2 regions of the Micromonospora sp. URMC 107 genome follow, and region 1 is predicted to be linked to the other one. Evidence: riboswitches for the same ligand, from Rfam matches in the RefSeq annotation. Region 1 holds a riboswitch; the other holds the start of a gene.
What was found. Region 1 has a riboswitch for cyclic di-AMP ahead of ACSNN9_RS05365 (coiled-coil domain-containing protein). Riboswitches for the same ligand answer to the same signal wherever they lie in the genome.
Positions count from the first base shown of each region.

Region 2: it holds a riboswitch for cyclic di-AMP, as region 1 does, so the genes downstream of both, ACSNN9_RS22380 (C39 family peptidase) here and ACSNN9_RS05365 (coiled-coil domain-containing protein) in region 1, are expected to answer to the same signal.

Region 1 covers NZ_JBPQTK010000014.1:29,455-32,733, forward strand. Annotated here, with positions in the region: gene ACSNN9_RS05360 (YibE/F family protein) at 149-1,501, shown strand; cyclic di-AMP (ydaO/yuaA leader) riboswitch at 1,668-1,799, shown strand; gene ACSNN9_RS05365 (coiled-coil domain-containing protein) at 1,803-2,819, shown strand; gene ACSNN9_RS05370 (carbonic anhydrase) at 3,109-3,279, opposite strand, start outside.
Region 2 covers NZ_JBPQTK010000116.1:105-3,383, reverse strand. Annotated here, with positions in the region: gene ACSNN9_RS22385 (alpha/beta fold hydrolase) at 83-826, opposite strand; gene ACSNN9_RS22380 (C39 family peptidase) at 932-1,777, opposite strand; cyclic di-AMP (ydaO/yuaA leader) riboswitch at 2,006-2,146, opposite strand; gene ACSNN9_RS22375 (hypothetical protein) at 2,454-3,221, opposite strand.

The DNA.
Region 1 (3,279 bases):
GACCGTTCACGACCGGGCCGGGGCCGACGACCGCGGTACGTGACCGCACCGCCACGCGGAGGCGACCCCCGTCCCCCGCCACGCGGCGACGCTGAACCGACCGGCCCGCCGGCACGTACCCCGCCCTGGACTCGTTGGGAGACACTCGATGGGCGCCGACCACACCCGTCCCGCTCCGTCCGCCCCGCCGGGGGTGCGGCGGATCCTCGTCGCGACGGTGGTGCCCCTCTTCGTCGCCACGGTGATCGCGGCGCTGGTGCTCTGGCCGTGGGACTCGCGCGATCCCGCCGCCGGCACCGAGCCGCCCCGCCACCACGGGACGGTGACGCGGGTGGTGACGGAGCCCTGCCCGCCCGCCCCGGAGACGCCGGAGGGGAGCCCGGACGCGGCGCAGGGCCCCTGCGGCACGGTCACCGTGCGGGTCGAGGACGGCCCCGACGCCGGCCAGCAGGTGGAGACGCCGGTGCCGGCCGGACCCGGCGCGCCGACCGTCGCCGTGGGCGACGAGATCATCCTGGTCGAGCTCACCGACCCCGCCGATCCCACGGCCAGCACCTACAACATCGCGGAGCACCAGCGCGGCAAGCCGCTGCTCTGGCTGGTCGCGCTCTTCGCGGCGGCGATCGTCGCCTTCGGGCGGTGGCGCGGGCTGGCCGCGCTGGCGGGCCTGGCGGCGAGCTTCGCCATCCTGCTGACCTTCGTGCTGCCCGGCATCAGCGCCGGGAACCCACCACTCCTGGTCGCGGTCGTCGGCGCCGCTCTGATCATGTTCGTGGTGCTCTACCTGACCCACGGGGTGACCGCGCAGACCTCGGTCGCCGTGCTCGGCACGCTGGGCAGCCTGGTGCTGACCGGCGTCCTCGGCACGATCGCCACCGCCGCGACCCACCTGACCGGGTTCGGCAGCGAGGACGCCACCACGTTGTCGATGTACCAGGCCGACGTCGACCTGCATGGCCTGCTGCTGGCCGGGATCATCATCGGTTCCCTCGGCGTGCTCGACGACGTCACGGTCACCCAGGCCGCCACGGTCACCGAGCTGGCGCACGCCAACCCCGGGCTGTCCCGGATCCAGCTCTACCGGGCGGCGACCCGGGTCGGCCGGGCGCACATCGCCTCGACGGTGAACACCATCGTGCTGGCGTACGCCGGCGCCTCGCTGCCGGTGCTGCTCCTGCTGACCGCCGACTCGCGGGCGGTGACCCAGATCCTCACCAGCGAGTTCCTGGCTCAGGAGATCGTCCGCAGCGCGGTCGCCACCCTGGGCCTGATCGCCGCCGTGCCGCTGACCACCGGGCTGGCGGCCGTGGTGACCGCGGCGGGCCGGCGGGGCGGGGACGCCACGGACCGAGCGGCGTCCGTGCCCGCGCCGACGCCCCGGCCGGCGGCCGACCGGTCCGAGGCGCTGGAGGCGCTCAGCGGGCCGCGCGCCGCGGACGCGCCGTCCGCCGCTCCCGGCGGATGGCCCGGCCGGGACAGGAGCACGGACACCGCATGGTGACACTCCTCAGCGTGACCGATCAGGACGCCCGACCTGATAAACGCGTCACTGCTCACCCTCCGCCATTACGAAATAACGCATTTAGTCGGCTTAGGGACGTAGATCCCCGGGAGTGCTCTCGGGTAACCTCGCTGCCGGTCACCGCCGAAGGCGCGCAGCGGCGCCTGCGGTGCCGCCGCCCAATCGCCGCCAGGCGAGCCGGGGACCCAGGTACGTGGGGTGAATCCGCGACAGCGGTAGGGGCCACTTCCGCCCCGAACCCGTCAGCTAACCCGGTCGGCGGTCGACGGAAGGGAAAACTGTGACGGCACCCCTACGCCGCTGGTTGACGCCCGTGGTGGCCGTGCTCGCCGCCCTGGCGGTCTTTGCCGGGCCCCTCCCGGCGGCGGCCGCGCCCACCCCGCCCAAGCCCTCCGGGCACGGGGACGACGAGCCCAAGCTGCTCGACGACCTGATCGAGGCCCGCAACCGGTCCTATGTGCAGGCCCAGGCGAAGCTGAAGAAGTCGGAGGAGCGCCAACTCGAACTGGCCCTGGAAGTCGACCGGGCACAGGCCGAACTGGACGCGCTCGCCCCGCAGGTGAGCCAGATCGCCGCCCAGTCCTACCGAACCGGGCGGATCGGCGCGGTGTCGATGCTGCTGGACACCGCCAGCCCCGACTCGTTCGTCCGCCGCGCCGCCGCCCTCGACGAGATCAACCTGGTCAACTCCAAGAAGCTGGCCGAGGTGAACGCGATCAGGGACCGCGCCAAGCAGGCCAAGCTGGCGGTCGACGCCGAGGTGCGCGAGCAGCAGAAGCTGAAGAACGAACTGGCGCGCGGCAAGCGCGAGGCGGAGAAGGCGCTCGCGCTGGTCGGCGGCAGGGGGCTGACCGACGGCAAGGTGGTCGCCACCTCGCCGGTGGCCCGGATGGCGCCGGGTCGCACGGCCGACGGCGACTGGCGGCCGCTGTCAGCCACCGAGGACGACCCCACCACCTCCGGCCGAATCACCGCGCGCACCCTGCACATGTACAAGGAGGTCAGGCGGGCCGGCTTCAACCGGTTCGTCGGCTGCTACCGCTCCGGCGGGCCGTACGAGCACCCGAAGGGCCGGGCCTGCGACTGGTCGCTGCAACGCAGCGGCTTCTCCCCCTGGCACAACGACGACACATACATGTACGGCAACAACCTGACCGCCTTCCTGGTCCGTAACGCCGACCGGCTCGGCATCTACTACGTGATCTGGAACCGGCAGATCTGGTTCCCGGCGACCGGCTGGAAGTCCTACAGCGGCCCGTCGAACCACACCGACCACGTGCACGTCTCACTGCTCTAGCCGAGACCCCACCCACAGGGCCGCCCCGCCGGACGCGCGGCGGCCCTGTGGCGTCGCGTGGGACCGGCCGCGGGAACGGCGGGTCGGGACAGGCCGCAGGCCGGAACGGGCGGGAGACGGGCCCTCGCGCCGCGACACGGCACTCCGGGGCACGACACGGCGGGGCACGGCACTCCGGGGCACCGCACGACGGGGCACCGCACGACGGGGCACCGCACGACGGGGCACAGCGCGGCGCGGTAGGGCGCCGCGGGCGGGGCCGAGGGCCGACCGGCGGAGGGCCGGGGGATCAGGCGAGCGCGGCGCTGGCCGCCGGCTCCGGCGCGTCGACCGCGCGGGCGGGCACCGCGGCCACCGTCCGCACCTCGCCGGCGGTCAGCCGGTACGACATGCCGACCACCCCGCAGCGACCGGCGGCCACCTCGGCGGCGAGCACGGCGGAGCGGCCCAGCATCGCCTC
Region 2 (3,279 bases), on a different contig from region 1:
GGGTCAGGCTCCCGCCGCTGCGGCACGCGACGGTCGTCCGCACCCGGAATCCTCGACGCCGCGCCTCGGGGCGGGGCAGCTGTCAGCGGTACGGGTCGACGAGGGCCAGGACCGCCTCGGGGGCCTCCACGTGGGCGTTGTGGCCGAGACCGGGCAGGGTGGCGACCGGCACGCCCAGCTCCTTGAGCTGGGCGTCGGTGACCATGGGGTCGTGCTCGCCGCGGGCCAGCAGCACCGGCACGTCGGTCGCCGCCAGCAGGGCGGGCAGGTCCGGCGCGCCCACGCCGAACGCGGCCGGGTCCATCGCCAGCCGCCAGCGGCCGTCGACCTGCCGCAGCCCGGCCTCCACGACGGGATGGTCGGGGGCGAAGAGCCCGGTCAGGCCGGCCACCCGCAGGTAGCGGCGGGCCGCCTCGTCCCGGCTCGCGAACCAGGTCACCGGGCGGGCGGCCAGCTCCCCCGCCTTCGCCAGCTCCGCCGGCGACCAGACGGCCTTGATGCCGAGCCCGATCACGGCGTCGACCGGCAGCCCGGCGCTCCGGGCGGCCAGCGCCAGGCCGACCACCCCGCCGAGGGAGTGCCCCAGCACGACGAGCCGGTCCCCCGCCGCGAGCCCCGTGGCGATCCGCGCGGCCAGCCCCGGGAAGGAGTACGCCGGCAGCGGCGGCGACCAGCCGTGGCCGGCGAGGTCCGGCGCCAGCCACCGCCCCGCCCAGCGACGCTCCAGCAGCGGCGCCCAGGGCAGCCACACCTCGCCGGTGGCGCCCATCCCGTGCAGCAGCAGGAGCACCCGCCGGCCGTCCCGGTCACCCGATTCATCGACCATGGGGCGCAGTGTGCCACCACGGGACGCCGCGGGCGAGGGCCCTGACCCGGACACGACAACGGGCGCCGACCCCCGGGACGGGGAGCCGACGCCCGGCGCTGTCGCTCAGGCGGAGTAGCCGCGGGTGGCCGCCCAGTTCGCCAGGGCGATGGTGCTCATCCAGTACGACGCGGTCGCCGGGTTCGCCGAGTCGGCGATCTTCACCAGCCGCCCCTCGTCCTGGTAGCCCACGACGGCGATGTAGTGGCCGCCGGGGAAGGAGTGCCAGCCGCCTTCGGTGTCCGTGGCGCTGCCGGCGACGTTCACCACGACGCCCCGCCCGTCGCCGATGGCCGCGACCACGTCGGCCTGGAGCCGGTCCATCTGGGCCGGGGTGGCGGCGCCGCCCGGGATCATCCGGGTACGGTACGGGTCGCCCTTGACCGTCGCGTTCAACACGCGGGTGGTGTCCTGGGCCGAGTCGGTGCCCATCTGGTCGGTGCCCAGCTGGGCGCCGAGGGCGTCCTGGCTGCGCGCGATGCCGGCGGCGCTGAGGGCGTGCCGGACGGCCGCCGGACCGCAGTTGTAGAAGGTCGTCTGGGCCTGGTAGTCGTAGTCCAGGGTCTTGTCGGCCGGGGGCTTCGGCGGGGCCGGCTTGCGGGTCACGTCCGGGTCCGGGGCGGCGCTGGTGGCGCTGGCCGAGGGGGCGGCGCTGGACGGGGCCGGGGCGACGCTGGACGGGGCGGTCGCGACCCGGGCCTGGCTGCGCGAGGCCGCGGTGTCGTCCCGCAGTTCGGTCGCGGCCACCGGGGCCTGCGCGGCGGCGGGGGCCTCGTCGGTGCCGGCCAGCAGCGCGCCGGAGCCCGACGCCAGCACGAGCGCCGCAGCGGACGCGGCGGCCAGCTGGTACGGACGCTCGGACGTGAGGCGACGCAGCTGTCGCTTGAGGTGGTGCTTCACGGTTTCCTCCACGGGCTCGGGGGTGAGCGGTCGTCGGTCCGCGCCGAGGGCAGGGCGGACCGCCGCGCGGACGGACGTCCGGGCGGGTCGTGGACCACTCAGGGGATGCGCCCGGGATGCCGGGCGACGGACGGTGACCGGTGGGTCAGCTCGTTACCGGCGGACGGACGAGCACAGGCACCGCGGCGCCGTGGAGACGGCGGAACAACCGAGGGGTGGACGGGTGTGGCATGGGGATGGAACTCCTTCCGACACCGCCGACCGGGTTAGCTGACGGATTCGGGCGGGAAGAACGCCCTACCACGGGCCCAAGGCCCACGGATTCACCCCAACAAGCACTGGGTCCCCGGTTCGTCGTTCACGATTAGGCGGGTCGGCGCGGCGTCGCCTCTGGCGATCGGGTACCGCACCGGACGCGCCGACACTACTGGCCGGCCCAGGCCCTGCCAACCCCGTCCCACCTGGTTAAACCTTGATCTAGCGGCAATTTTTGCGGGCACTTCGCCACTGACGCGACTCAATGGGACGACCGTTTCTGAGCGCACCTTAGGGTGACAACGGGACGAGTGGCGGACATCGGCGTCGAAAGCCCGGCGGGAATCGACCGCGCCGCGCCGGTTGACCGGTTCGCCGGCATGGTGACCGGCGTCACCGAAGGATTCCTCGACGTCGCGGGGACGGCGTGCGGTCAGCCCACCCGGGCGGGCCGCCAGCGCGCCGCGGGCACGGGCCGGGGCGCGGCGGACGCCGCCCGCGGCGCGGGGAGCCGGCCCGGGCGGAGCCGGGCCGCCGCGGCGTACGCCTCCACGGCCAGCGCCCGCGCCGCCTCGGCGGCCAGGTCGGCGTCGCGCCACGCGGCCCGTTCCCGTTCGGCGGCGGCGCGGTGGCGAGCGCGCTTCGCGTCGCGTACCGCGCGGGCCAGCACGATCTCCTGCTCGGCCGGGTGCCGCCGGGGATCCCAGCCCGCCCGGCGGGCGAACACGTCGCTGAGTTGACGGGCGGAGAGGTCCCCACGCCAGTGGGCGGCCATCGCGGCGTGGTGCAGCCAGCGCTCCCGGGCGGCGTACTCGGCGGGCGTGCGTGGGGTGTGCGGGGCGGGCAGGAGGGCGGCTGCGGTCAACCGGCGGGCGGCCGTCTCCGCCTCGTCGTACGCCTGCCAGGCCCGGTCGGCCTCCTCCTGCGCGGCGAGCCAGTCGGCCCGTCGCCGCCGGGCGGTCCGGGCGGCCCGGGCCGCCGCGACCGCCACCTCCTCGGCGTAGCGGCGCAGGTCGGCCGCGTCGGCCACCTCCGTCGCGGGATCGTCGGCCGGCGGCGCTACCGGAGCGTCGACGGGACGGGCCCACTCGGGGCGGGCGACCAGCACGGCGAGCACGGTCAGGGCCAGCAGGAGCAGGACCGACCAGATGACGGCGGCCTGCGGCACCTCGATCAGGAACTGGTAGAGGACGGTCTCCATGGTCGGCACCTCACGGACGAGTGCGGCGGCGGGGCGTACGCGCCGCCCCGGGCGACCG